Regions from separate parts of the Hominiventricola sp. genome, predicted to be linked through region 2. Evidence: riboswitches for the same ligand, from Rfam matches in the RefSeq annotation. Region 2 holds a riboswitch; each other region holds the start of a gene.

The links. Region 2 has a riboswitch for cobalamin ahead of ACZMB2_RS10005 (ABC transporter substrate-binding protein). Riboswitches for the same ligand answer to the same signal wherever they lie in the genome.
Region 1: it holds a riboswitch for cobalamin, as region 2 does, so the genes downstream of both, cobM (precorrin-4 C(11)-methyltransferase) here and ACZMB2_RS10005 (ABC transporter substrate-binding protein) in region 2, are expected to answer to the same signal.
Region 3: it holds a riboswitch for cobalamin, as region 2 does, so the genes downstream of both, ACZMB2_RS05820 (dockerin type I domain-containing protein) here and ACZMB2_RS10005 (ABC transporter substrate-binding protein) in region 2, are expected to answer to the same signal.
Region 4: it holds a riboswitch for cobalamin, as region 2 does, so the genes downstream of both, ACZMB2_RS02150 (sirohydrochlorin cobaltochelatase) here and ACZMB2_RS10005 (ABC transporter substrate-binding protein) in region 2, are expected to answer to the same signal.

Annotation. Positions count from the first base shown of each region.
Region 1 covers NZ_DBLYVB010000001.1:408,084-415,613, reverse strand. Annotated here, with positions in the region: gene ACZMB2_RS01965 (RpnC/YadD family protein) at 1-806, shown strand, start outside; gene ftsH (ATP-dependent zinc metalloprotease FtsH) at 944-2,782, shown strand; cobalamin riboswitch at 2,814-2,999, shown strand; gene cobM (precorrin-4 C(11)-methyltransferase) at 3,121-3,876, shown strand; gene hemA (glutamyl-tRNA reductase) at 3,876-5,057, shown strand; gene cobJ (precorrin-3B C(17)-methyltransferase) at 5,061-5,792, shown strand; gene cobA (uroporphyrinogen-III C-methyltransferase) at 5,803-7,530, shown strand, end outside.
Region 2 covers NZ_DBLYVB010000015.1:38,547-46,076, forward strand. Annotated here, with positions in the region: gene ACZMB2_RS09985 (efflux RND transporter permease subunit) at 1-363, shown strand, start outside; gene ACZMB2_RS09990 (hypothetical protein) at 363-4,097, shown strand; gene ACZMB2_RS09995 (class I SAM-dependent methyltransferase) at 4,271-5,062, shown strand; gene ACZMB2_RS10000 (LysR family transcriptional regulator) at 5,059-5,973, shown strand; cobalamin riboswitch at 6,223-6,407, shown strand; gene ACZMB2_RS10005 (ABC transporter substrate-binding protein) at 6,594-7,530, shown strand, end outside.
Region 3 covers NZ_DBLYVB010000006.1:44,583-52,112, reverse strand. Annotated here, with positions in the region: gene ACZMB2_RS05825 (leucine-rich repeat domain-containing protein) at 233-1,078, shown strand; cobalamin riboswitch at 1,081-1,285, shown strand; gene ACZMB2_RS05820 (dockerin type I domain-containing protein) at 1,437-4,586, shown strand; gene ACZMB2_RS05815 (cohesin domain-containing protein) at 4,605-6,659, shown strand; gene ACZMB2_RS05810 (dockerin type I repeat-containing protein) at 6,690-7,415, shown strand; gene ACZMB2_RS05805 (LPXTG cell wall anchor domain-containing protein) at 7,431-7,530, shown strand, end outside.
Region 4 covers NZ_DBLYVB010000002.1:7,696-15,225, forward strand. Annotated here, with positions in the region: gene ACZMB2_RS02125 (efflux RND transporter permease subunit) at 1-1,194, shown strand, start outside; gene spo0A (sporulation transcription factor Spo0A) at 1,415-2,215, shown strand; gene glgA (glycogen synthase GlgA) at 2,293-3,729, shown strand; gene ACZMB2_RS02140 (hypothetical protein) at 3,815-4,000, shown strand; gene ACZMB2_RS02145 (spore coat protein) at 4,017-4,274, shown strand; cobalamin riboswitch at 4,382-4,568, shown strand; gene ACZMB2_RS02150 (sirohydrochlorin cobaltochelatase) at 4,740-5,996, shown strand; gene ACZMB2_RS02155 (hypothetical protein) at 6,022-6,612, shown strand; gene ACZMB2_RS02160 (hypothetical protein) at 6,677-7,228, shown strand; gene ACZMB2_RS02165 (ABC transporter substrate-binding protein) at 7,228-7,530, shown strand, end outside.

The DNA of each region.
Region 1 (7,530 bases), on a different contig from region 2:
AGGGGATAAGAAATGAGGATGCGGTACAGGGCGAGGCAACTGTATTTTATGATGTACTTTTCCATGTCTGGTATCCGGGCATGAATGGAAAACAGATAGGCATGTACCTGAATCTGGAAGCACAGTCTGACTACTATCCAGGTTACCCCATAGAGCCAAGAGGAATCTATTATGCAGCCAGGCGATTGACAGCACAGTTAAAAAAGATTGATAAGGATACGAATTATGGAGCTTTACAGAAAGTGTGCAGTATCTGGCTGTGTATGGGGAATGTTCCAGTATATGAAGAAAATACAGTAAGCTTGTATTCTTTAAACAAAAATGATATAATTGGTACAGCAAAAAGAAACGAAGAGATCTATGATTTGATGAGCGTCATTATCATGAGATACAATGACAAAACAGAATTGAAGGATAAGACACTTCAAATGCTACAAACATTATCAAGTGACAGACTTTCAAAAGAAGAAAAACTGGAAAAACTGAAGAATCTGGGAATGCGTGTGGATGACCGGATCAAGGAAGGAGTTGGGAAAATGTGTAATATGGGAGATTACATAGAGGCAAAGGCGATCAAAAAAGGAATCGAGCAGGGAATAGAACAAGGCATATCAAAAGGAAACGAGCAGACAGAGATCAGATTTGTAAGAGTACAATTGGAAAAGAAGAAAAGAACCCCGGAAGAAACGGCTGAGCTACTGGATATGCCATTAGGATATATTCAGAAGATAGCAGATATACTGCAGACATGTGCTGGAGCAAGTGATCTGCAGATCGCGGGAAAATTGGTGGATATGAGAGTATAATAAATGTAAAAGAAGTGTCTCATAATATTAAGTTGAAAAGGAGAATCATATCAAATTATCACCTACAGTTTACATTTAATTCACGTTTCGGTGCTATGGTACACTGCAATTAACGATAAAAGGAGGAGTAAACGCATATGCAGCAGGTTAAGAAACCAAAGAAGCCATTGATATTTTATTATGTTCTTGTGCTTCTGGTAATGTTTGTATTAAATACGTTTGTAGTTCCTGGTTACTTAAAGCATCAGATCAAGGAAGTAGATTATGGTACGTTCCTGACCATGCTGGATGACAAGGAAGTAGCAATGGCCCAGGTAGAGGATGATGTGATCTATTTCACGGATAATAATAAAGACAATCCTACTTATTATTCAACAGTGCCCTTCCCGAATGATACGAGTCTGGTGGACCGTCTGATGGCATCGGGATGCGATTTCGGTGCAGTGCAGGAGCAGGATTCATCATTGTTTGATCAGATTATTCTGGTAGTGATCCAGATTGCTATTTTTGTCGCAATTGGACAGATTTTGTCCAGAATGCTGATGAAAAAAATGGGCGGAGGCGGACTCGGCAATGCCATGCAGTTTGGAAAGAGCAATGCCAAGATCTATGTAGCCAGTGAGACGGGGATCAAATTTCGTGATGTGGCTGGTGAGGATGAAGCAAAAGAGCAGCTTCAGGAGATTGTTGATTTCCTCCATAATCCGGCAAAATATCAGGCGATTGGTGCAACGATGCCCAAAGGTGCCCTGTTAGTCGGCCCTCCAGGAACTGGTAAAACTTTGCTGGCAAAGGCGGTAGCCGGTGAGGCGGAAGTACCCTTCTTTTCCATCTCCGGTTCGGAATTTGTAGAGATGTTCGTTGGTATGGGTGCGGCCAAGGTAAGAGATTTGTTTAAGCAGGCAAATGAAAAAGCACCGTGTATCGTGTTCATTGATGAGATTGATACCATCGGTAAGAAGAGAGATGGCTCCGGCATGGGTGGAAATGATGAGCGTGAGCAGACGCTGAACCAGCTGCTCACCGAGATGGATGGTTTTGACGGTTCCAAGGGTGTTGTGATTCTGGCAGCAACCAACCGTCCGGAAACGCTGGATCCGGCACTCTTACGTCCTGGACGTTTTGACAGAAGAATTCCGGTAGAACTTCCGGATCTCATCGGCCGTGAGGCAATCCTGAAAGTTCATGCCAAGAAAGTAAAACTGGGAGATGATGTGGATTTTCATGCGATGGCAAGAGCAGCAGCCGGAGCCTCTGGTGCAGAGCTTGCCAATATGATTAATGAAGCAGCTCTTCGTGCGGTCAGAAGTGGGCGGACCTATGTAAACCAGTCAGATCTGGAAGAGAGTATTGAAGTGGTTATCGCCGGATATCAGAAGAAAAATGCCGTACTTTCTGACAAGGAAAAACTGATTGTGGCATACCACGAGACTGGACATGCACTGGTAGCGGCGCTTCAGAGTCATTCTGCCCCGGTTACCAAGATTACGATCATTCCGAGAACTTCCGGTGCCCTTGGCTATACGATGCAGGTGGAGGAACATGATCAGTATCTTCTGAGCAAAGAAGAACTGGAGAACAAGATTGCAACTTACGCAGGCGGACGTGCGGCAGAGGCTCTGATCTTTGGTTCCATTACTACGGGTGCTTCCAATGATATCGAGCAGATGACGAAACTTGCAAGAGGTATGATTACCCGTTATGGTATGAGTGATGAGTTTGGCATGATGGCACTGGAAACGGTAAATAACCAGTACATGGGCGGAGATACTTCTCTGGCATGTGCAGCGGAGACGGCAGCCGTTGTGGATGAGAAGGTAAAAGCCCTTCTTAAGAAGGAGTATGACAAAGCTATGACCCTGTTGACGGAGAATAAACAGCAGCTTCATGCCCTTGCAAAATACCTGTATGAGAAAGAGACGATTACAGGAGATGAATTCATGCAGGTGCTGAAAGAAAATTCTGGTGTAAATTGACGAACTATAAGAAATATGATATGCTTTCCTATATGCAAAACCATCAGAAAGTGCTTAGTGAAGCCTAACAGGGAATCGGGTGAGAAGCCTGAACGGTCCGGCCACTGTAAGCGGGAATGAGGAGACTGCAGTAACCATTGCCCTATAAGGGTGAGAAGGGAAAGTTCTTCCTTAAAAGACCGTGAGTCAGGAGACCTGCTATCTGATCTGGGAGAGCTTCCGAAGAAAGCAGATCCTGAAAATTTCTGACAAAGAAATACATTCAGATCAAAAGAAAAATGAGGGAGTCTTCGCGGCTGTGTTGCGGGGACTCCTTTTATTACGTGGAGGGAAAACACATGGTATCATTTATTGGAGCGGGTCCTGGCGACCCGGAACTTCTGACTATTAAGGGAAAGAAGATTATTGACAGCGCAGATGTCATCATTTATGCAGGTTCTCTGGTCAATCCACAGGTATTGGCAGATGCAAAAGAGGGAGCTGTTATTTACAACAGTGCCCTGATGAACCTTGATGAAGTCATTGATGTGATGAAAGATGCAGAAGACAAAGGTCTGAAGGTTGCCCGGGTTCATACGGGAGATCCGGCTATTTATGGTGCTCACAGAGAGCAGATGGACAGACTGGATGAACTGGGCATTGACTATGAGGTGATTCCGGGTGTCAGTTCTTTCCTTGCAACTGCAGCAGTGTTAAAGAAGGAATATACCCTTCCGGGCGTGAGCCAGACGGTGATCCTGACCCGTATGGAAGGACGTACCCCAATGCCGCCGAAGGAAAAGCTGGTAGATCTGGCAAAGCACAATGCAACCATGATCATTTTCTTAAGCGTTGGCATGCTGGACGAGATGTCTGCGATTTTGAGACAGGAATATCGTCCGGAAACTCCGGTAGCTGTTGTCTATAAAGCGACCTGGGAAGATCAGAAGATTGTCCGCGGTGATCTGACCAATATTGCAGAGCGCGTGAAGGAAGCTGGCATTACCAAGACCGCTCTGACCGTAGTCGGAGATTTCCTTGGAAATGACTATGATCTGTCCAAACTGTATGACAAGACCTTTACCACAGAATTCCGAAAGGGAGTGACGGAGTAATGGGAATCTCACTGATCGGAATCAGTCATCATAATACGCCGCTGGCTGTCCGGGAATTGTTTGCATTTCCGGCAGAACGGCAGCAGGAACTGATGAAAGAAATGATCGCGAGAGACATCGCAGAAGAATGCGTGATTATCAGTACCTGTAATCGAACAGAGGTTTATATTTATACTGCCTGTCCGGGAGGTAATTTTACGGAACTGCAGGATCTGGTGCTGGAATTTGCCGACGCACAGGATGTGGAAAATATCGGCGACTATATCCGCTTTTATAATGGAAGCAAAGCAGTACGCCATCTGTTTCATGTAGCATCAGGTCTTGAGTCCATGGTTATGGGCGAGGATCAGATCCTCGGCCAAGTGAAACGTGCCCATGATCAGGCAAGAGAAACGGGCACCTGCGGCGTCTATCTGAATACGCTGTTCCGCTATGCGGTAACGGCAGCCAAGAAGGTAAAGACAGAAACGGATCTTTCCAGAACCAGTGTGTCCACTGCTACCATGGCCATCAAGGCAGCAGAACAGGGACTGGGAACCCTTCATGGCAAAAAAGTTATGATCATCGGTGCATCTGGCAAGATCGGAAGCACGGTGTTAAAGAACCTCCAGTGCATTGATGGTGCGGAGGTTTATATTACGTCCAGAAATATGGGACAGGCAGGAGAAGACCATCATCACAAGATTACATACCGCGTTATGGAATATGAAAAACGGTACGAGCTGGTCAATGAGATGGATGCAATTATCAGTGCCACCAGCAGCCCTCATTATACGCTGACTTACAGTAAGATGGCGGAGAAGCTTGTGACAGAGAAACCCCGTGTACTGGTGGATCTGGCAGTGCCGATTGACATTGAGGCAAAGGTGGAGAAACTGCCGGGAATCATGCGTTATGATATTGATGATTTCCAGGAGCTTGCCCGGACAAATAACGAAAAAAAACAGCATGAAGTTGTGGCTGCGGACCAGATTCTTGACGAAGTACAGATGGATTTTGAACGCTGGATGGTATTCCAGCTGGCATTGCCGGATGTGGCTTCTTTTAAGGAATGGATGGAACAGGAAGTGGAAAAAAAGGGACTTGATAAAGCCATTGATAAGATGTTTTACCGTCTGCGGGATCATTCCACTCCGGCAGAGCTTCACGCACTTTTTGGACATTTAAAGGAGATTGAATAATTTATGGGAAAATTATACGTAGTCGGATTCGGCCCCGGCGGCTATGAGCATATGACAGAGAAAGCCATTGAAGTGATTAAAAATGCGGATGTGGTTACCGGTTATACCACTTATGTAAATATTTTAAAGGAATTCTTTCCGGATAAAAATTACCTTGCAACGCCGATGATGCAGGAAGTAAAGCGCTGTCAGATGGCGGTAGAGGAAGCAATGAAGGACCAGACCGTTGCTATGGTATCCAGCGGCGACAGCGGTATCTACGGAATGGCAGGTATCATTTATCAGGTGGCAGAAGAGATGAATGCCAATATTGAGATCGAGACAGTCCCTGGTGTAACGGCAGCCAGCGCGGCCGCTTCTGTACTGGGCGCTCCGCTCATGCATGATTTTGCAGTGATCAGCTTAAGTGACCTGATGACTCCATTTGATTTGATTATGAAGCGTGTGGATTGTGCAGGTCAGGGAGACATGATCGTCTGCCTCTATAATCCGAAGAGTAAGAAACGTGTAGACTATGTAGAAAAAGCAGCTAATATTCTGATGAAATACCGGAAACCGGAAACTCCGGTGGGCATTGTGAGAAATGCGGGACGAAAAGATGAGACTTCCTGCATCACTACTCTGGGAGAATTAAAAGATGCAGACATTGATATGTTCAGTGTGGTGATAGTGGGTAATTCCCAGACATATACAAAGAACGGAAGAATGATTACTCCGAGAGGTTATCAGGTATAAGGAGGATAACATGCAGGATCTGATAAGGATCGGAACCAGAAAGAGCCGTCTGGCACTGGTTCAGACAAATATCGTAAGACAGAAGATAGAAGAGGCATTTTCGGGCATCCGGGTGGAGATCTGTGAGATGTCCACAAAGGGTGACGAGCTTCTGGACCGGACATTAACGTCCTTTGGCGGAAAAGGCGTTTTTACCCAGGAACTGGAGGAGGCATTGCTGGATGAACGGATCGATCTGGCAGTGCACAGCGCCAAGGATATGCCTATGGATTTCCCGAAAGGGTTGGGAATCGGGGCAGCATTAAAGAGAGGTCCTGTGGAGGATGTGATTGTTACAAAAGACGGAACGAAGCTTGTTGACCTGAAACCAGGAAGTGTGGTAGGTACCGGAAGTTTAAGAAGAGAGCTGCAGATCCGGGCACTGAATCCGCTGGTGGTCATTCGGCCTATCCGGGGTAACGTACAGACGAGACTTAAAAAACTGACAGATGGTCTCTATGATGCCATTGTACTGGCATCCGCAGGACTGGAACGTCTGGATATGGTATCCGGCGGCGAATTTCATTTTGAAAAATTGTCACCGGATCAGTGCCTTCCGGCAGCCGGACAGGCAATTCTGGCAGTGGAGACGAAGAACGGACATCTGACAGAAGTGATGGAAGCATTGAATGATGCAGAAGCGATGGCGATGTTAAGTGCTGAGCGTGCTTACCTGAAAGCGATTGGCGGCAGCTGTAATGCGCCGGCGGCAGCGCTGGCAAAAGTGGAGGGAACGAAGCTTTCCATGGAAGTGCTGTTTGCACAGGACGCAAAACATGTAAAGCGGACATCCGGTTCCATTGAAAATGGAATTCAGCCTGAGCAGGCGGAAGCCCTTGGACAGGAACTGGCACGGAAAATCTGTCAGGGAAAGGTATGGCTGGTTGGAGCAGGACCGGGTGATGAACGGCTGGTGACCCAAAGATGCTTATCCTGTATCCGCAGCGCAGATGTGTTGGTCTATGACAGTCTGGCAACGGACTCCCTGCTCAATGAAGCAAGACCGGATGCAGAGCTGATTTACGCAGGAAAACGCTCTTCCCATCATCATCTGAAACAGGAGGAGACCAATGCGCTGCTCATCCGTCTGGCAAAAGAAGGAAAGAATGTAGTCCGCTTAAAAGGCGGAGATCCCTTTATCTTCGGACGCGGCGGAGAGGAAGCCCAGGAACTCAGAGAAGCAGGTGTGGATTATGAGATTGTACCGGGCGTGTCCTCCTGTTATGGAGCACCGGCTTATGCAGGTATTCCGGTGACTCATCGGGATCATGCTTCTTCGTTTCATGTGATTACAGGACATGAGGGTGCCCACAAGGACAGCACGGTTCTTGATTATGGAACCCTTGCAAAGGAAGAAGGTACCCTGGTATTTCTGATGGGCCTTAAAAATCTTCCGAATATTACAAAGAATCTGATTGCCAACGGTAAAAATCCGAAGACTCCTGCAGCGGTGGTGCAGGAAGGTACGACGGCCAGACAGAAGGTCGCTGTGGGAACCCTGGAGACCATCGTGGAAGAAGCCAAAAAGGCAGGCATTCAGACACCGGCCATCACGGTAATCGGTGATGTGGTTTCTTTAAGAAATGAGATCGGCTGGTACGGGAATCAGCCATTATCTGGCAAACGGGTACTGGTGACCGCAACGGAGAAGATGACAGAGCACCTGGCAGAAGTGCTGGAAGAGGAAGGCGCAGAAGCC
Region 2 (7,530 bases):
CAGATGGGCGCGACCATTGACTACGCGATTGTCATTACCAGCCGTTATACGGCTTACCGGAAAGAAAATGTAGATAAGAGAACGGCAATTATTAAAACCTTGAATGAAAGTTTCCCGACGATTATTACGTCCGGAACAATCATGACCTCTGCCGGATTTGTGATCGGACAGATTACATCCAATCCGGTTATTGCTTCTCTTGGAACGACACTGGGAACCGGTACCTTGACTTCGATTATACTGGTTATGTTGATTCTGCCGCAGCTTCTGTACGCATTTGACGGAGTCATTAACAAGACCTATCGCAAGAGAAGAATTAATATCGGCAGTGGAGAAACACAGACGAATGGAGGGGCAGAATAATGAGAAGAAAAAGAAATTTACCATGGCGTATCATCGATTCCTGCCTTATTGTATCCCTGCTGGCTGCCCAGCCGAATGTTGCCGCATATGCGGCAGAAGGATCTGATCCTGGTATCGTTTCTATTACCAGTGAAGATGATTTTGTCCTGTTGACAGAGAACTGTAAGACAGAATCCTTCTCTACCGGGAAGACGTTCCGGCTGGATGCAGATCTTGATTTGTCCAATTACGAAAATCTGTTTCTTCCGGTAATGGACGGTACTTTTGATGGAAATGGTCATCAGATTATTGGGGTGACACTGAGTGAGGAAATGTCCGACTATGGACTGTTCCGTTACATAACGGAAAACGGAGTGGTTAAGAACCTGACCGTAGAAGGAGAAATTCTTGGCGGAGACGAGCAGGAAAATATCGGAATCCTGGCAGGAAGCAATGCCGGAGCTATTGAAAATTGTGTCACACGCGGTACTTTGAACGCAGAGACAGCAGTTGGCGGTATTACGGGAAAAAATGAGGAGACAGGATCTGTTTCCCGTTCTGAAAATGAGGCGGCGATTGACGGTAAAATGCAGACCGGAGGAATTGCCGGATTAAACGAAGGAAGCATTAGCGACTGTGTCAACAGCGGTAAAATTAATACCAACCAGAAAATAAAGAAACAGGCAGAAGGAGACGGAAGCAGTGTCAATATTTCCATTCCCAATGCAGTGACAGGTCTTACGGCAGATGAAAGAGCCAATGAGACTGGAGGAATTGCTGGAAATTCATCCGGAGATATCTCCTATTGTACCAATACAGCGACCATTGGATTCGAGCGTCTGGGAAGCTCTACCGGTGGTATCGTAGGAAGACAGCTTGGCAGTCTTAGTTACTGCGCTAATAAGGGTGTGGTTTACGGGCACAAAAATGTCGGAGGTATTTCCGGTGTACTGGAACCTTATGAGGAATCTTCCTATGACAGAGATTATCGCCAGGAGCTCTCTGATGAGCTGGACCGTCTGGGTGATCTCATCGATGATGTGTCCAATCAGGGTGAAAAACTGGGAGATAACCTGTCCGACAATGCAGATCTTCTGTCCGATCAGCTGAAAACCCTTCGAAATTCTCTTCGTGGTTATATGGATGATTACAGTGATATGGCAAGTGACGGAAAAGATGCCATCCACGACAATGTAAAATCCATGAAGAAGACGATCGATGGCATGCAGTATGATGTGAAGATCAAACAGCTGAATACGGCAATCGAGCAGATTTCCAATGATATTGCCCAGATGGAAAAGATCATGGAACAGTTGAAGCCCTATGTGGATCAGGGAAATGCAAAACTGGATGGGCTGTTCAAACAATATGAAGAGAAAATTCAGGGATGGATTGACTCAATTGACGATCTGAAGCAATATCAGGAGAATCTGCCTGATGAGGCACCGGATGAGGTCACACCGGCAGCACCGACGCCGGATGCGGGGGCAGCGGATACCGGAAGCGAGGATACTTCTCAGGAAGGAGCAGATTCAGGCAGCAGTGATGCACCTGCGGCAGACAATGGTTCAGGTAACAGTGATGCATCTGCGGCAGACAGTGGTTCAGGCAGCAGTGATGCACCTGCGGCAGACAGTGGTTCAGGTAACAGTGATGCACCTGCGGCAGACAGTGGTTCAGGCAGCAGTGATGCACCTGCGGCAGACAGTGGTTCAGGCAACAGTGATGCACCTGCGGCAAACAGCAGTTCAGACAGCAGCTCCTCCGACGACAACAGTGGTTCTTCCAATGACAGCAGTGCTTCAGGCGACGGCAATGATCAGGCAAGCACCGGAAGAATGATACCGGTTACTTATCGGGTAGTCACTTCCACTACCCTGCCGGATGGAACCCAGCTGCCGGATGTGAATATTCCGGATGTGCAGGTTCCGTCAGAACTGACAGCAGCATTACAGCAGCTGCAGGCACTCAGCAAGGATGTACGTACCCAGATGAGCACCATTGCAGGTCTGTTGGGCGAAATGCCGGGGCAGACCAATCAGCTGATGTCAGATATTAAATCCATCACCGGAAGCATGGATAAGATGACAGATGAACTGGATGACATTCTGGATGACTTTGATGATGAAATGGATACCATGAAGGATGATCTGCGTCAGAAAGGAAATACTATTTCTGATACACTGGACAATACATCCGATACCCTTCATGCCGATTTCGATGGAGTCAGGGATTCCCTTGACCGGGTGAAAGACCAGTTTGATGTGATTCGAGGAACCGTTTCTGATGCATTGGATGAACTGAAGAACCGGATTGATGATAAATCTATTTATGTCGATGTATCTGAACTGACGGATGCCACAGCAGGGGATGGAAAGATCATTTCCAGTACCAACTCTGGAGAGGTGTATGCAGATACCCAGGGAGGCGGTATTGCGGGAGCCATTGTGAAGACAAATCCGCAGAAAGCATCTGCCTGGTTCTTCCAGGATAAGAACGATGACGAGGATGATGACGAGGATGACAGTGACAGTATTACCCGTCATGTGCTGGCAGCCATTTTCTCCAGCTCCAATACAGCGGACATTACGGTAAAAGGTGATTATGCCGGCGGTATTGTGGGAAAAGCAGACTATGGAATTATCGTGGCAGCGGAAAACTACGGGGATATTCTGACTGACGGTGGAAAATATGCCGGAGGAATTGCCGGAAGATGCGACAATACCATTCGTGACAGTTATGTATTAAGTGGAGTCAGCGGAGATGGTTATGTAGGCGGTGTGGCCGGAAGAGGCGAAGATATCAGCGGCAACTATGTATGCGCTTACCTTGACATGGACAGCTATGTAAAATCCAGCGGTGCAGTCGTAGGAAAAGCGGACGGAGTTGTAAAGGATAATTATTTTGTAGATAACGGTTATGGTGCTGTGGATGGCGTGACCAGAAGCAGTGAGGCAGAGAGCATGGACTATGATTCTCTGATTCAGCTTGGAAATATGCCTCTTAATTTCACTCAGTTTACCGTTCGTTTCATGAACGGAGAGCAGGTAGTCTGGCAGAATACATTTGCTTATGGAGATGAACTTCCGGAGGAAAACTATCCTGACCTCCCGAAATCGAAAGACGGATATGTGTACTGGGAAGAAAAAGATGTGAGTCCCATTCACAGAAATGTAACGGTTCATGCGGTATATCGTGCCTATATGCCGGCATTGACAGCTGATGCAGAAGCAGAGAAGTCGCCGGTACTTATGGGCGGCGAATTCTATCCGGATACGAAGATTTCCGTGAGAGAAGCAACGGATGAAGAACTGGCACAGGTAAAAGCCAATATTGATAATGACAGTCCGTTCTATAAATATTATCTGAAGAAGGTATACTATTATGAAGTATCTCAGGCACAGCCGCTTAGGACAAACGCAATTGTGCGGGTACTGAACGATACCCGTCTGGCAGACAGTCTGATGACCATGGATGCAGAATATCAGACCGTGGGAGAAGCACAGAAAGCAGACACCATTGGAAGTTATCTCTCATCCGATACGCAGATCAGTTCTGCCGGATATATCGTAGTACTGAACCGCATGGATATCTGGGCGGAGATCCTGATTTCAGCAGCAGTGCTTGCACTGGCAATTCTGGTTGTCGTAGGACTTCATATCAGAAGACAAAAACGAAGAAATGCAGCAAAAGCAGCAGCGGAGGCGGCAGTGACCAAAGAAACAGATGATGAGACGGTAAAACCAGAAGAATAAGCAGTAAATAATTGCAGCAGTAGAGAAGCCTCTGCTGCTGTTTTTGTTTCAAAAAATAACCCCCCACCCGGCTTGTGAAGAATTTAACCATGTGCTAATCTGATATCATAAGTGGTCGGAAAGCAGATGAAAATCCGGCTGTATTTTGAAGAGACCCACAGGAGGATATGGGGATGATATTATCACAGATTGAACAGTACTGGACAGGAAGAGCGGAAGGCTATTCCCAGGTGAACCAGCATGAGCTGGCAACCGGGCAGGACCGGGTATGGCTTGAAGAGATCCGTCGTCATCTGCCGGAAGGGGCGCTGAAGATTCTGGATGTTGGAACTGGTCCTGGATTTTTTGCCATTCTGCTCACCAAAGCAGGATATGATGTGACGGCAGTAGATTATACAGAAGCTATGCTGGAGGAGGCAAAGAAAAATGCGGGGGCACTTGCCTCCAGTATCCATTTTCAGAGAATGGATGCACAGAAACTGGATTTTCCGGATGGATACTTTGACGTAGTCATTTCCAGAAATCTGACCTGGAATCTGGAAGAGCCGGGAAAAGCTTATGCAGAATGGATGCGCGTGCTGAAAAAAGGTGGCCGCCTTCTGAATTTTGATGCCAACTGGTATCATCATCTCTTCGATGAGGAGAAGAGAAAAGAATATGAAGAGGACCGGAAACGGGTAGAGAATCTTCATCTGGATGACCATTATACCTGCACGGATATTGACGCCATGGAGGATATTGCAAGACAGATTCCCATGAGCAGAACCATGCGTCCGGCGTGGGATGTACAGGTGTTAAGAGACCGCCTTGGAAATGAAGTGGAAGCAGATGAGAAGGTCTGGGAGAGAGTCTGGGATTCTACGGAAAAAGCCAACTATGGGTCTACACCGATGTTCCTCATCAGCGCCGTAAAAATGAGCGGAACAAAAGCTGTCTGTCCCAATAAGGAAGGATATACTTCATGATAGAAACCAAACAGCTGCAGTATCTGGTGGTCTGTGCCCAGCTTCGATCATTCAGTAAGGCAGCAGAAGCACTGTATACGACGCAGCCCAATGTGAGCAAAGTGATCCGCATGCTGGAAGATGAGCTGGGATTTCCGGTATTTGTCCGTCAGAGCAGAGGGATTACGCTTACGGCCAGAGGACAGCGTGTCTATGAATATGCAAGCAGGGCCGTAGAAAATATAGAACAGTTAAAATCATTTTCCCGGATGGATAAGGGAGAAGAACTGCTGGCATCCTGGAATCCCAGTTCCTGGATGGCCTCCTGTTTTGCTGCTTTTTATCAGGAGCATCGGCAGGAAGATGTCTGTTATCATGTAATGACGGCGGGAACGGAAGAAATACTGGAACGGTGCCAGGCGGGGAAAGATGATATTGGATTTGTCTATGTATTAGATGAGCAGATGCCATCTTTTCAGTACCGACTGGAATGTGCCGGACTCATTTTTCAGGAACTGAAACGGACGAAAGCATATCTTTATTTTGGAAAAGACCATCCATTGACTGGCAAATCCGGTATTGGGGAAATTGCACTGGATGAGGTACGCCTGGTGCAGTGTTATGAAGATGAGTATACACTGGGACGCAGGATGACGGAGGAAACAGACCGGATCTCACCGACAGACCGTATGAAGATCTCGGTTATTACTAACAGTGACTATGTTATGAATGAACTGCTTAGAAAGACAGACCTGGGCAATGTGAGCGGTGGTTATCTGAGCCGCGAAAAAGAATCCCGGGGATATCCCGGATATTCACTTTACGGAGAAGAAGAACCGATTCTGTTTGGCTGCGTCAGCCGTCAGGGAGAGCCGCTGGATGGATGGGCAGAACACTATCTGGAGTTTGTACGAAGCAGATTACAAGAATAATGTATAACAAATAACGCATAATCTATTCTAAAATGGAATATATCCATGTTCTTGCGAAGAAATGGAGATATTTCTTATTTTTAAGTTTTTTGAAAGGAAAAAAGGAAGAGGAAAAAGAGCGGAAATCAGATGAAATCGAAGCGGAATTGCAGAATGATCTTGATAAGATATAACGAAATAGAATACAAGATTCGTTGACAAAATGTGAAGAAAGTGTGAATATGAAAATACATGTTCATATGGTCGGCAATCGAGCCGCAAAAAATAAGTTCGAAGATGGATTCGATGAAAAGGGAATCCGGTGAAAGTCCGGAACGATCCCGTCACTGTAATAGTTAAGCTTGGAGCAGATGCCACTGGGGAGATGATTCCTGGGAAGGTGCTTTGGGTGTGGATGCTAAAGTCAGGAGACCTGCTTGTTTTTTGTCAGAAAGAGTTCTTGCGGAAGACGAGATAATTCTTACCTAGAAAAATCTATGTTTTAAGGGGATAGTGTGTAAAAAGGTGAGAGGAAAGTCGGATGTAGATCCGGCTTTTTTTATGCGTAATTTTTAAGTGGGAGACGAATTGATAGTGCAGACAGCGCTGGCAGATGAATGAAATGAGAAAGGATAGAGAATATGAAAAACACGAAGAAATGTATCAGTTTAACTCTGGCAGCAGCTTTGCTGCTGACTGGCTGCGGCGGTGGAGCATCCGATAACAGCGGAAGCACTTCTGCTGCGAATGATGGAGATAAGAAAGTACTTACTTTCGGATGCCAGATGTATACCGATGGTATTGTCAATACCGTTACCGATGAGAACGGTGGATGGAATGCTATGCGTTACGGTATCACCGAGGGACTGTTCAAGTTCAACGACAGCATGGAAGTAGAGCCGTGGCTTGCTGACAGCTACACTGTAAATGATGAGCATACCGAGTGGGTCATCACCCTGAAAGACGGCATCAAATTCTCTGACGGCTGTGATCTGACTCCGACTAAAGTAAAAGAGTGCTTTGAATATCTGAAAGAGATGGGACCGAGTGGATCTGCAAAACCGCAGAAATATCTGGAGTTCGAGGCAACCATTACTGCAGATGATGCAGCAAATACCCTGACCATCCAGACGACTCAGCCTTATGCCAACCTTCCGGGACAGCTGGCACATCCGACTATGGCAATTGTTGATGTGGCAGATACCGAGAACTTTGACAATGGCACGATCGGAACCGGTCCGTACATGGTTGAGACTTTCAATGGTGTAGGTGTAGGTTATGATCTGGCAGCGAATCCGAACTACCGTGAGGAAGTCCCCTATGACGAAGTAAAACTGATGTACATGGGGGATGCTTCTGCCAAGACCATGGCGCTGCAGAGCGGACAGGTTGATCTGGTAGAGAATATTACCAATGTATCTGATATCCAGGATTTCAAAGATAATCCTGATTTCACGGTAGATATTGCTTCTGGTGTTCGTTGTGGTTTCAGCTGGATGAACTTTGACGGCGTTCTTGGCAACAAGACTCTGCGTCAGGCAATCCTGATGGGCATTGACTATGATACCATTTGCAACT
Region 3 (7,530 bases), on a different contig from region 2:
AATCCGAAGGGGCAACGCCGCTGTGAACATGAAGAGATCTGTAAAATGGTAAAATCCAGAACAGAATTTTGAAATGTGACCCAGGAAGTCTACTGATCACGGTTTGATTTTCATACGATAACTGGATATTTTTTGACAGAGCATAAACACGTTTGCGTATCATGGGCAAACGTGTTTTTTTATTATTAGGGATAGCTAATCTTAACGAGACAGAATATCAGTAAGGGGAATTATGGGAAATATTTATCATACCGGAGTCTGGGTATCAGACCGCAATTATGATGTGTTTGACAGGCGCTTGGGCAAGTCAATGGTTGACCGTGAGATAAGAATTGCGGAGCCGTACCGCAGAATTGGAAGCGGTGCAATGAAGAATAATATTAAGATGAAACGGTTGCAGATCGGGAATAGTGTAAAAGAAATTGGGGAAGAAGCATTTCAGGGCTGCAGCAATCTGCGGTTCCTTACCCTTGATGGGGTGCGAACCGTACAGAGAAGTGCATTTCAGGGATGTACCAGTTTGAAAACGTTGGATATTCCAAAGAGTCTCCGTTATATAGAGAAAAATGCATTTATGGAAAATAAAGCTGTTCGAGAGATACGATATGAAACAGAAAATCTCAGTACCGTGATTTCTCCAGAAGTATTCCGTGAATGCAATCGACTTCAGCTCATTGTACTTCCTGAAAAGCTGGAAAAAGTTGGACCTAGAGCTTTTTATAAATGCAAAGAGCTGGATGGCATTCAATTTCCTGCCACATTGAAAGAAATCGAAGAAGAAGCATTTTATCAAAATGGATTAACGGAACTGCATCTTCCGAATGGATTGGTAAAGATTAGTGACAGCGCATTTTTTAAGTGTACGCAGTTAGAATATGTGCGAATTCCGGAATCTGTAAAAATAATTGGCAAATGGGTATTCCACGGATGTAACCGATTAAAAGTTCTGGAAATTCCAGGTGATCCAGAGGTTGTAGGAGACTGGATTGTAAACAGAAGTTGTACCATACGTTGCAGAAAAGGCAGCAAAATTGATAAGTATTGCCAGGAGAATGATTTTCTGTGTGAGTATTTATAAATCGTAGAAAGTAAGACTTCAGTGCTTTTTGAACTGAGAAGAACAAAAAGCTAAGAGAGAACCGGGTGAGATTCCCGGATGGCACCGCCGCTGTAAGCATCGATGTTGATATTCAAGGACGCAAGTCGGCCACTGGGGGACTGGGAAGGCAGAATAGCCAGCGCTTGAGATGTAAATCAGAAGACCTGCTGAAGAAACTTTCGATAGAATTAATTACATATTTTGAAACTGGCAGAAAAACGGCTGCAGAACTTTTAAGTTCTGCAGCTTTTTTTGTAAGTTTGCACGACGGATGTGTAACTTCAGCGGAAGAGAAATTGCCCGTTTTTAAAATAAATCATCATAAGGAGGGAAAAAGATGAAAAGAAAGACATGTGCTTCTGTGTTAGCGCTGATATTAACCTGCGCTATGGTAACAGGCAGTCTGCCTGTGGAAGCAAATGCGGCAGAAGCAGCGGCAGCATCAGAGTTGACGGCTGTTCAGGATGAGAGTCAGGAACAGGCGGAAGTGACTGATGAAACAAAGGAAGCTGGCGATGAAACAGCTGGTGAACAAGAACAGGTGACGGAGCCTGGTCAGGAAGAAGAGAAACAGGAAGAGCAGACGACGGAGCCTGCTCAGGGAGAAGAGGAACAGAAAGAGCAGACGACGGAGCCTGGTCAGGGAAAAGAAAAACAGGAAGAACAGACGACGGAGCCTGGTCAGGAAGAAGTAAAACAGGAGGAACAGGTGACGGAATCTGCTCCGAAAGAAGAGACACAGGAAGAACAAATCACAGAACCGACTGCGGATCAGGCAGCTCAGGAAGAACAGGAAACATCGGTTGCAGCGCAGGCAGCTGAATCTGTAAAGTATCTGCAGGGAGTGAAGTTCTTCGAATCTTATGTAAATAAGGCGCCGGATAAGGAAATCGAAGGGCACTGGAATGGAACGGAAGACTGTACAATCTATATTCCGGATGCACAGTCAGCAATGCCTTATATTATAGCAACGCTTGCAGATGATGCACCGGCGGATACGACACTCTCTGTTGACTGGACTCAGATGTTTACAGGAAAAGCAAAAAGCGAGAAACTGACATCAGGTGTTGGAACAAGACTCCTTGGAGTGACCAAGAAAGCATCAAGTGCAGGACAGGATATGAAGGTTACTGCTTCTTCTATATCAGAAAAGAAAGAGCAGACGGTAACCGTACATGTGAAAAGACTTCCCTGTCTGAAAACACTTGCACTTGCAGACAAATCCGGATCAGAAATTGAGATTGATAATGGATTTCAGTGGGAAGCAACAGAAAGCAATCGTAAGACCTGGCAGAATATGACAGCAACTACAAAGGCAGATACGGTAGTCATTACAGCTGCCCAACAGGAAGAAATTACTGATAAAACTTATGTTATTCAGTATAATGGGGAAAGCAGTAATGAAATCCCACTGCAGCTTGGTGAGAATGAGATCAATGTTTCGGTGATTGATCCGGTAGAGCATGTTAGTACTGATTATAAGATAAAGATTACCAGAATAGAAAATCTGGGTAGTGGAGAAGTTTCTTTTGAAACAAATCCGGAAGATGCACTGGTAGTAGTACGGGATGCCAAAGGTGTCAGAATCTGGCCGAATCATGATAAAACATGGACACTTCAGATCGGAGATACCTACAGCTATGTTGTAACAAAAAATGGCTATATTGGCCAGAAAAATAATTTTGTAGCAAAAGCAGGTACAGCGGAGATCACGCTGGAGAGGGCAGAAGACAATAATGATATCGACAAGACCATCTATGCACAGTGGGGAAATTTCCGAAACGGTGATGATGAGTTAGGTATTACGACATCAAAAACGCCGTATAATCCGGATGATGCAGAACTGCTCTGGGCAGTAAAATACGGAACAGGATGGGCAGCAGCACCGGGATCTCCGATTATGGTGGATGGAGATCTGGTAACTTACACAGGTTCTACAATCCGCAAACTGGACAGAAACACAGGAGCAGTTGTAGCGGAAGGTACTATGGTAGGTTCCTCCAGTTTCTCCATTGTTCCGGCAACCTATGGCGATGGCATGATTTTTGTGGGATTAAGTGATGGAAGAATTCAGGCATTTAATGCAAAGGATCTGACTTCCCTCTGGGTATATCAGGATGAACTGAAAGGCCAGCCGAACTGTCCGATTACGTACAAAGATGGTTATGTCTATGCTGGATTCTGGAACAGTGAGGAGAAAGATGCTAACTTCGCATGTATTAGCGTAGCCGATGAAGAGCCGTCTGAAGAAACAGAAGCAAAGGTCGCTTCCTGGACATATAAGCGGGCAGGAGGATTTTACTGGGCCGGCGCTTATGTAACAGACAAATTTGCGGTAGTAGGAACTGATGATGGAGCCAGTGGATATAGCACGGAAGGTGCAAGTCTGTTGGTATTTGACCGGGAGACCGGAGAGGTAGTAGATTCCTGGGATGGTATCCGCGGAGATATCCGATCCAATGTTTCTCACGATCCGGAATCTGACAGAGTATTTTTCACCAGTAAGGGTGGTGTTCTCTGCAATGCACAGATTGACTGGGAGACTGGGAAAATCACAGATAAACAGTCTGTAGTAATTACAGATGCACAGGGAAATACACAGGCAATGTCCACCTGTACACCATCTGTGTATAACGGAAGAATTTATATTGGAATTTCAGGAAGTAGCCAGTTTGGGAAAAATTCAGGACATGCCATTGGCGTGTATGATCTGAATGAGGATGGTTCCATGACCCAGGCATATGCATATGCAATCCTTGGTTATCCGCAGACTTCTGCTATGGTAACGACGGGATATGTAGATGAGGATGGATATGTATATATCTACCTCCCGTATAACTATACGCCGGGTGGTGTTTCTGTATTGAAAGATAAGAAAGGTCAGACAGCACCACTGACCACAACAGATTCTGGTTACAGTGAAGTATTTACCCCGGTAAGTCCTCTGGCACAGTATTGTATCTGTTCTACCATTGCAGATGAATATGGAACGATCTACTACAAAAACGATAGCTGTTACATGATGGCGATTACATCTAAGATTGAATCTATTGAGGTAACGGAGCAACCTACTTCTGTTATAGAGAAAGATGGAACCATTACTGCGGAAGGATTAAAGGTCGTATCCAATCTGAAAAACGGTGAGCGGAGAGATATCAGTGATGATGTAAAAGTGACGAAACAGGATGATGGTACTTATCTTGTTACTTATACTTATGGATTTGACAATGCAAATTATGGACTGAAGACGCTGACTACCACATTCGGAAAGTCTACGGTTGTTTATGGTGATGTGAATGGTGATGGAAAAATTAATAGCGGAGATGCAGCACTGACTTATGCATATGTCAATGGAAAAATAAAATTCAAAGAAGGTCAGTTGAAAGCAGCTGATGTAAATGGAGATGGAAAAATTAACAGCGGAGATGCAGCACTTATTTATGCGCGTGTCAATGGAAAAATAGAAACATTTCCAGCAGCAAAATAATAAAAAGGAGAATTTTGTATGAGACAGATAAAGAAAGCAATTTCATTCATCTTATGCTTCTGCATGATGTTTGGCTTTACTCTGGAAGCATTTGCCGGTTCGGTGAAACCATCAGTAGATAAGACAAGTGTGGCAGCAGGAGAAAGCGTTACCGTAACTTTGACTTTGGATGAAGATATTGCAAATTGTACCTCATTTGAATATTGGCTTTACTATAATTCGGATAAATTTACTATGACAGGATCTGAAAATGGAAATTCTTGTAATGGTATGAAGATTTCTTCTCCTATGACAGATGCAGATGGCGCGTATTATGTGGTCAGCTTTGTAGATCCTTCTTCTGAGGGAGTTACGATCAAAGCTGGAACTATCTATAACCTGACTTTTACTGCTAAAGATGATATTTCATCCAGTGATGATGTATCTTTTAAAGTAAAAAGAGAATCTGTTATGGATACTACATGGGTAGAAGTAGATGCAGATAAAGTAACTGCGGGAGATCCGGTCAGTGTTACGGTAACTCCGGCACCGGCTACAGCATCTTATAAAGTGGATCTTGAAGGAACCCAGACAGTTCAGATGGGTGAAACCGCACCGGTAACTGTAAAGATTGCCTCTGATAATGCAACAACTTACAATGCGGTGGATGTAACGCTTAAGTATGATAAAGAGAAACTGGCACTGGATACTACTTCACTTGGTGAAGGATATACCATCACGAATGATGTGTCCAATGGAAGTGTAAGAGTTACTGGTTATGGTGAAGAAAAGCAGCTCGGCAACGCATTTACTCTGAACTTTAAGGCACAGCAGGTGGGCACGGCAGAAGTGGCATTTACTTCTGCAAAAGTAGATAAGGCAGATCATGCAATCAGTGATGACGCGCCGGAAGCAACAAAGGTTACTGATAAAGTTACCATTACGGTCGGTGGATATACGGTAACCCTTCCGGACGACTTTGAGGGTGCAGGCACTGCAACTCCGGATGCAGATTATACCTTTACTGCAAAAAATACACATTATGATTATGATGTAATTGCGAAGATCGGTGATACTCAGCTTACAGTGACAGACAATAAGGACGGAAGTTACACCATCAGTAAAGAGCAGATCAATGGAAACATTACCGTAACTGCAACCAAAACAGCTAAACAATATGAGGTAACAGTTACCGGAAATGGCGCTGCAGATGTAACGGCACCGGCAAAAGCAACCTATGGAACGGATTATACTTATACTTTAACGCAGGATAGCAACTATGCTTATACGGTAAAGATTACAGCTGGTGGTACAGAGATTACTTCAGAACTTCAGGAAGGAACTGCAAATCAGTACAAGATTGCAGGGGATAAGATTACAGGTCCAGTAGAGATTAATGTGGCCAAAGAGCAGACAGCAGGAACAGTTACTTTTGAAGGTGAGGGTGCCGGAGATGTAGTTGGAGGAACCAGTCAGAATGCTCCGCTTCATCAGGACTTTACTTTCAAGATTACAAAAGCGGCAGATTTTGTATATGCAGTAACCGCAGTAAAAGGCGAGAATACGGTTAATGTAAAAGATAATGGAGACGGTACCTATACCATTGCAGCAGCTGATATTGACGGTGCAAACATTATGGTAAATGTGGCTAAAAACCCGAACAAAACCGCAGAAGTATATCAGTATGTGAAACTGAATGGCAAGGTAATGTATCTGGTTGTTGCAAATGACAGTTCTCTGACAGAAGGAAAAGTACTTACTTATGACGGTTCCGCAATGTACTGGTCTGAAAAGTATGACGGATACTGCTGTCTTGTAATTTCTGATAAGGCTGAGCAGGAAATGAAAGAAGAAGCAGTAAAACATCTTGGAAGTGTGGAAGGAACCAAGACAGAAATTGATTATTCTGGAGATGTCAACAAGACAGGCCAGATCGATATCAACGATGCCCAGCTTGTATATGATATGTACAAACCAGTATATGACGATTTTGATATCTTATCTGTAGAGAGATTCCTCCGTGCTGATATGAATGGAAGTAAAAATCTGACGGTTGCGGATGCAGCAGCAGTTGTATCTGAGATTCTGAAATAAAGGGTTTGGTTTTAGAAGGAGAATACCTATATGAAATATGGAAGAAGAGGATTTACAGCTCTTCTTGCACTGATACTGGCGGCCGGTTCCGGTCTGCCAGTGTCGGCTGCTGAGGTAAAAGTGACATCCGATCAGACGAAGGTGACCAGTGGAAGTGATATTACATTGACCTTGACACTGGATGAAGCAGTGAATGATGTGATCTGTTTCGACTACCGGGTTTATTTTGATACGGATAGTTTCTCTCTGAAGAAGAGTACGATAGGAACCGCATGTGAAGACGCACAGGTCAGTACAAAAGCGATGACCTATGGTTCGGAACAAAAACCTTGTTATAGTGTTAATTTTGTAGATACAACATCTGAAGGAGTTGCTCTACGAAGCGGGGAGATCTGTCAGCTGACATTTACGGCGAAAAAAGATATGACAGCGGATTGGAAAGATACATTTCGAGTAGAACGTGAGCATTTTGCTACAACGGATTACTGGAATACATTGAAGGAAACGGACAATGGTAAGGTAAGTTATGATGTAAAATCTTCTATAGTATATGGAGATGTAAACGGAGACGGTAAGATTAATACAGCGGATGCTGCATTAACCTACGCAAGCATTAATGGCAAGGTAACACTTAAAGAAGAACAGCAAAAAGTAGCGGATGTAAATGGAGATGGCAAGATTAATACGGCAGATGCGGCAATGATTTATGCCCGCGTCAATGGAAAAATTGCAGAATTTCCGGCAGAAAGCAAGTAATAAGGGAGACGGAACATGAAATGGAATAGAAAAAAAGGGCTGATTCTGGCAGCATTTCTGATGGCATTCAGCCTGGCAGCCGGCATTCCGTCTGAAGCAGCAGAAAACTATCGGA
Region 4 (7,530 bases), on a different contig from region 2:
ACGAAGAATGTTTCGGATATGCAGCTTGATATCACCATGTCCAGTTCCATGTCCATGGGCAGCAGTACGACAGGTTCCGGTGCAACTCTGACCGTTGGTTCTGTGAATCTGGAAGATGTGAAAGATGCATCAGAAATGATTCAGGATGCAGCATGGAATATTCCAGGTGTACTGAATGTGTCTACCGATGCAGGAGCGTCTACGACACAGCTTCGGGTGGTAGTGGATCCGTTAAGTGCCATGAGTCATGGACTGACACCGACGCAGGTAGGCGGAATGCTTTACAGTACCTTAAGTGGTACAAAAGCCATGACTGTTACATCGGATGGGGAAGAATATGATGTAGATCTTTCTTTCCCGGAAGGAACCTATGATAATGCCACCCAGCTGTTGGATACAGAGGTAGCAGGCGTGCCCCTTTCTGAAATGGCAACACTGGAATATACAGATGCAGCCCAGACTATTATGAAGATGGATGGAAAATACACCGTTACAGTAAGTGCTACCTGCCTTTCTGATGACAAAGCAGATATCCAGGATGCCATGGATGAGTTCCTGAATACGCTGGATCTGCCGGACAGTGTAGGTGAGGCAGAGACCATGATGGATAAGATGCAGGATGATATGTTCGGAGATATGGGAAAAGCCATTGCAACGGCATTATTCCTGGTATTCCTTGTTATGGCCATGCAGTTTGAGTCTCCAAAGTTCTCTTTGATGGTTATGTTAAGTATCCCATTCAGTCTGATCGGTGCATTTGGATTAGTATTCTTAAGTGGTACAGACTTCAGTATGGTAGGTTTGATGGGTGTGCTGACTTTGGTTGGTACGGTTGTAAATAATGGTATTCTCTATGTCGATGGTGTGAATATGCTGCGCCGCAGAATGGATATTGAGGATGCCCTGATTGAATCCGGTAAGACGAGACTTCGCCCGATTCTGATCACAACCCTGACCACCATTATTTCCATGACACCAAGTGCCCTTGGTATTGGTGGCGAAAGCGCTGTTATGATGCAGGGAATGGCGCTGGTTATTATCGGAGGTCTTGTGGCTTCCACATTGCTGATTCTCCTTCTGATGCCGGTATTCTACCTGATGGTATACGGTACCAGTAAGAAGACGCGTAAAGAGCGCTGGCATAGATTTTATTTCTGGAAAAAGAAAAAAGAGGTTCCGCAGGAACAGTCATAAATGAACAGAAAAAAGACAGGTTGTCAGATGCGACTACCTGTCTTTTTTTGAAATCTTAGCGGAAATTTAGCAAAAATTTAGCAAAAATGTCGAAATAATAGGAAATAATGGACTTGTAAGACAGGGGAAAATTTCCTATAATTTTTGTATGGCGCCAGAAAAAACCATTTTTTCACAAAAGACAAAGAGAAGAGAGTAAAAAATCGAAGGAGGGGTATGAATGAAAAAATGGAGCGTGGCGATTGCTGATGATAACGAACGAATGTTGGAAATTTTGGACGGTATTATGAAGCAGGATTCTGATCTGGAAGTGGTCGGATTGGCACGCAACGGCGAGGAAGCCTGTCTGCTTATCAAGGAAAAAGGACCGGATATTATGCTGCTTGACATTATTATGCCAAAGATTGACGGCCTTTCCGTGATGGAGAGAATCGAACAGGATCCTGACATTCAGAAAAAACCTGAATTTGTAATAATTTCTGCGATTGGTCAGGAGCGAATTACAGAAAATGCATTTCTGCTGGGAGCCAGTTACTATATCATGAAGCCCTTCGACCATGATATGCTGCTTAGCCGGATCCAGAGTCTGAAAGAAACAGAACAGAGCCGTAAGGCGGAAATTCGTCAGGTAATACCCTACGAAACGAGAAATGTTTATCAGAAACGGAATTTGGAGACGGACGTGACGAACATGATCCACGAGATCGGAGTACCGGCACATATCAAAGGATATCAGTATCTGAGAGATGCAATTATGATGGCAGTGGAAGATATGAACATGCTCAATGCCATTACAAAGGTTCTGTATCCGACCATTGCGAAAAACCATCATACCACACCCAGTCGTGTGGAACGGGCCATTCGGCATGCGATTGAAGTCGCATGGGGAAGAGGTAAGATGGACACGATTGACGAGCTTTTTGGTTATACAGTCAGTGTAGGCAAGGGAAAGCCTACAAATTCGGAATTTATTGCACTAATTGCAGACAAAATCCGGCTGGAATACAAAAAACAGGCGTAATTTTTTAATTCTGCTTTTAAACAGTTCAGCAGTGATGTATAATAAAATGTATACAGCCAAGAACTGGAGGGGAAAGTATGAAGAAGGTACTGTTTATTGCATCAGAGTGTGCACCGTTTGTTAAGACCGGTGGTCTTGCGGATGTAACGGGAACACTGCCGAAATATTTTGATAAAGATAAATATGAAGTAAGAGTCATTATTCCGAATTACAAATGTATCAAACCTGAATGGAAGGAACGAATGAATTTCGTCACAAATTTCTATATGGATATGGCATGGCGGAGCCAGTATGTGGGAATTATGGAGATGGAATACGAAGGAATCCAGTATTACTTTATAGATAACGAATATTATTTTGCAGGTGACAAACCCTATGGATATATTCATGAGGATGTGGAAAAATTTGCTTTTTTCTCTAAGGCAGCGCTGTCAATTCTTCCGGTGGTTGGATATCAGCCGGATATTGTACATTGTCATGACTGGCAGACAGGGTTGGTGCCGGTATACTTAAAGGACAGCTTCCATGAGAGTGAATTCTACGCCAATATGAAATCAATTATGACGATTCATAATCTGAAGTTTCAGGGGGTATGGAATATTGATACGGTACAGGATGCTACAGGTCTTGACATGTCTTATTTTACACCGGACAAACTGGAGGCATTCGGGGATGCAAATTACCTGAAGGGTGGAATCGTTTATGCAGACCGTATCACGACGGTCAGCCGTACCTATGCGGAGGAAATCAAGACTCCGTTTTATGGAGAGCATTTGGATGGTCTCATGCGTGCCAGAGCGGGAGAACTCACCGGAATTATAAATGGATTGGATTATAACGAGTGGAATCCGCAGAAAGATCCCCTCATCAAAGATCATTACAGTGTTGGAAATTTCAGACTGAATAAAGGGAAGAACAAGCTGGTACTTCAGAAGGAACTGGGACTCCCGGAAGATAAGAAAGTTATGATGATCGGAATTGTTTCCCGTCTGACGGATCAGAAAGGATTTGATTTGATTGACTGCATTATGGATGAATTGTGTCAGGATGCAGTGCAGATAGTGGTGCTTGGCACAGGTGAGGAACGATATGAAAATATGTTCCGTCACTTTGCCTGGAAATACGGAGATAAGGTGGCTGCATGCATCTATTATTCCGATGCCATGGCACATAAAATATATGCAGCCAGTGATGCATTTCTGATGCCGTCCCTGTTTGAGCCCTGCGGGTTAAGTCAATTGATGAGTCTGCGTTACGGAACGCTCCCGATCGTACGGGAGACCGGTGGACTGAAGGATACAGTAGAACCATACAATGAATATGAGGAAACCGGAACCGGATTTTCCTTTACAAATTATAATGCCCACGAAATGCTGGAGGCAATTCGCTATGCAGAAGAAATTTATTATGACAGAAAACGTTCCTGGAATAAAATAGTAGAACGGGCCATGCAGGCAGATTTCTCCTGGGAGAGTTCTGCAAAGCAGTATGAGCGTCTCTACGACGAACTGTAACCTGTATTTGTCAGGTATAAATACCTCTCTGTTTTCACATACTGGAATCGTAGTCAGGAGTATGGAAAACAAGGAGGTATTTTTTATGTCACAGTTATCAGAACTGGATGTCCAGAATCTTCGCCATCTCATCGGCGGAAGCGAAACCTGTAAGGCAAAATTTGAGACTTACGCGGAAAATGCAACTGACAGCCGTGTGAAACAGTATTTCCAGCAGGCAGCTCAGTCAGCAAAAGAGAATAAACAGCAGTTGATGGGATTTTTAAATTAGGAGGGCGTACAGGATGATGAATGAAAAAACCATGGTCAGTGATGCGCTGACCGGCATCAATGGAGAATTGAAAATGTATGCGGAATATATTTCCCAAAGTGAGGATCCGCAGTTAAAACAGACCCTCAAACAGATGAGGAACAAGGCAGAGACCGCACAGGAGCAGTTATATCAGATTGCCCGGGAAAAATCTTATTATGTTCCGGCGAAAAAGGCATCAAAAGAAGAGATTGATCATGTAAAATCTCTTTTTAAGCCGGAGAGTATGCTGTAATTTTCATTGCAGAATAGAGCAGCGGCAGGAGAATATCCTGCCGCGAAAAAAGAGGTTGCTGTATCTGAGATAAAGTGGTATAGTACATATAGTTAAGTGATTCGAAAATAGAATAAGAAGTAGTTGGTGCCGTTTTTACGGAGAATAGGGAAACAGGTGAAAAGCCTGTGCGGAGCTCGTCACTGTATACAGCGTTGCATGATCATAATGTCACTGGGTCAGTCATGGACTTGGGAAGACGATCGGTGCGGAAAAGCTGAAAGCCAGGAGACCTGCCAGCTGCGGTACGGGAAAGAAACAAAAACGTTTTTTAACTCCAGGTCACGAGGTTTGATTGTACCGAAAAATATATTTTTCTATACAATCCAGCTGCATTCTCATGCGTTGGATTTTTTATTTCTCCCGAGTATGTTCGAACTTTCAATTACTTACAAAAAAATATCTTATCATAAGGGAGAGATTAAGATGAAAAAGAAACTTGTAGTAATGCTTTGCGTAGCAGCAATGACAGCAACCATGGTAAATGGATGTGGAAGCAGCAGTACGGCAACGGATACTGCAGCAGAGGAGACTACTGAGGCAGCAGATGATACTGCAGCAGAGGAGACCACTGAGGCAGACGATACTGCAGAAGCAGCAGACGAGGATGCAGATCAGGCAGCAGCTGACAATGTAGCAGCTCTGATTGACAAAATCTACGTTCAGGAGAGAACCGATACTACTGACGAAGACTGCAAGGCAGCCAAAGAAGCATGGGATGCTCTGACCGACGCACAGAAAGAACTGGTCGAGGGCGAGAACGCAGATCCGGACTACTTCGGACGTGACACCGGTGATGCTTCCAAAGACGATCCGCGTAACCAGGATGAGATCGGTGAGAATGAGATTCTGGTGGCAAGCTTCGGAACTTCCTTCAATGACAGTCGTGTAGCTGATATCAAAGGTGTCGAGGATGCCCTTCAGGAAGCAAATCCGGACTGGTCTGTAAGAAGAGCATTTACCGCTCAGATCATCATCAACCATGTACAGGCACGTGATGGCGAAGCTATTGATAATATGGATCAGGCACTGGATCGCGCAGTAGCAAACGGTGTTAAGAACCTGGTTGTTCAGCCGACCCATCTGATGCATGGTGCAGAGTATGATGAGCTGTGCGAGGCAGTTGCAGCATACGAAGATAAATTTGAGTCTGTAAAAGTTGCTGAGCCGTTGCTTGGTGAAGTTGGAGATGACGCTACCGTAGTGAATGATGATAAAAAAGCAGTTGCAGAAGATATCACTGCTGAGGCAGTAAAGACTGCAGGTTATGACAGCCTTGACGCTGCAAAAGAAGACGGTGTTGCATTTGTATTCATGGGACATGGTACTTCCCATACTGCAAAAGTTTCCTACAGCCAGATGCAGTCCCAGATGGGAGAACTTGGCTATGAGAACGTATTTATCGGAACTGTAGAGGGTGAGCCGGAAGAGACTGCTTGTGAGAACGTTATTCAGGCAGTTGCCGATGCAGGTTACACCAAAGTAATTCTTCGTCCGCTGATGGTAGTAGCAGGCGATCATGCAAACAACGATATGGCAGGCGATGATGATGATTCCTGGAAGAGCCAGTTTGAGGCTTCCGGAAAATTTGAAAGCGTAGATACTCAGATCGCTGGCCTTGGTGAGATTCCGGCTGTTCAGGAACTCTATGTTGCTCATACGGCAGCAGCCATTAACGAGTAATCAGAACTAGGAAAGAAGACTGGAAATGAAGAAGAAAATCATCGCATTATTAGGAATGACGGTAATGAGCTGCGCACTGGTGACAGGCTGCGGAGGCAGTAAGACGCCGGCGGCAGAGAGTGAAGCGGCGACCGAGGCACCTGCAGAGGAGCAGGAAGGCACGGATGCTCTGACGGAGGAGCAGACATCGGACGAGGCGGATGCTCAGGAAGAAACGGAAGAAAAGACTGCAGCAGCAGTACTGGAAGATGGAACCTATACAGCAGAATTTGATACAGACAGCAGCATGTTCCATGTAAATGAAGCATGTGAAGGAAAAGGAACTCTGACGGTAAAAGATGGCATTATGACGATTCATGTATCAATGCCGTCCAAGAATATTGTGAATCTCTATCCGGGACTTGCAGAGGATGCTCAGAAGGAAGGCGCAGAACTTCTGCAGCCGACCACAGATACGGTTACCTACAGCGATGGTATGACCGAAGAAGTGAACGGGTTTGATGTTCCGGTTCCAGCGCTCGATGAAGAGTTTGATCTGGCATTGATCGGAACGAAAGGAACCTGGTATGATCATAAAGTAAGTGTTTCCAATCCGGAAAAAATAGAAGAACAGTAGCAAAAGAACTGTGATACCGACGGCCCGGGCCTAGCCCGGGTCGTTGTGCTATGGAGGAAAAAGTATGAAAATGAAAACTATTTTGACAAAAACGGCAGGAATTCTGCTGGCAGCAGTTCTTCTTGCAACAGGTGCCGGATCACAGAATATGGCGGTTCAGGCTGCGGAAAGCAGTGCAGAATCCGTCTCATCTGATCTCGCAGATGGAAAATATGCAGTAGATGTAACACTGGAAGGCGGCAGTGGTCGTGCAACAATCAGTTCTCCGGCTATCCTGACCGTTGAAAATGGACAGGCAACGGCCCGGATTGAGTGGAGCAGTTCTCATTACGATTATATGAAAGTGGGAGATGTACAGTATGACCCGGTCAATGAGGAGGGCAATTCCGTTTTTCAGATTCCGGTGACCGTATTTGATGAACCCATGGAAATAGTTGCGGATACGACAGCCATGAGCGTTCCACATGAAATCGAATATACACTGACTTTTAACAGCGCCTCTTTGAAATCAGAAAAATCAGTGGTAACCCAACAGAGAATCATCATGTTGGTGGTGATCGTTGCAGCAGCTGTGACGATTGTTCTGGTTAAAAAGAAGAAAGCGAAGAAAATGTGATGAAGAAGAAAATAGCGGCAGGTATCGTAAGTGCGGTACTGGCAATTTCACTGACGGCCTGTGGTTCTGCAGGCAGAATGTCAGAGAAGAATACAGAGATCAGCAAAGAACTTGAATATGACCACAGTATGGAACTGGAGTATGCGGAAGAGTTTTCCGTGGATTATTATCAGGATGGATATGCGTTGGTAACGATTGCGGATGACGGACAGTATCTGGTGGTGCCGGAAGGAAAAACCGCACCGGATGACCTTTCCAAAGATATTACAGTACTTCAGCAGCCATTACATAATATATATCTG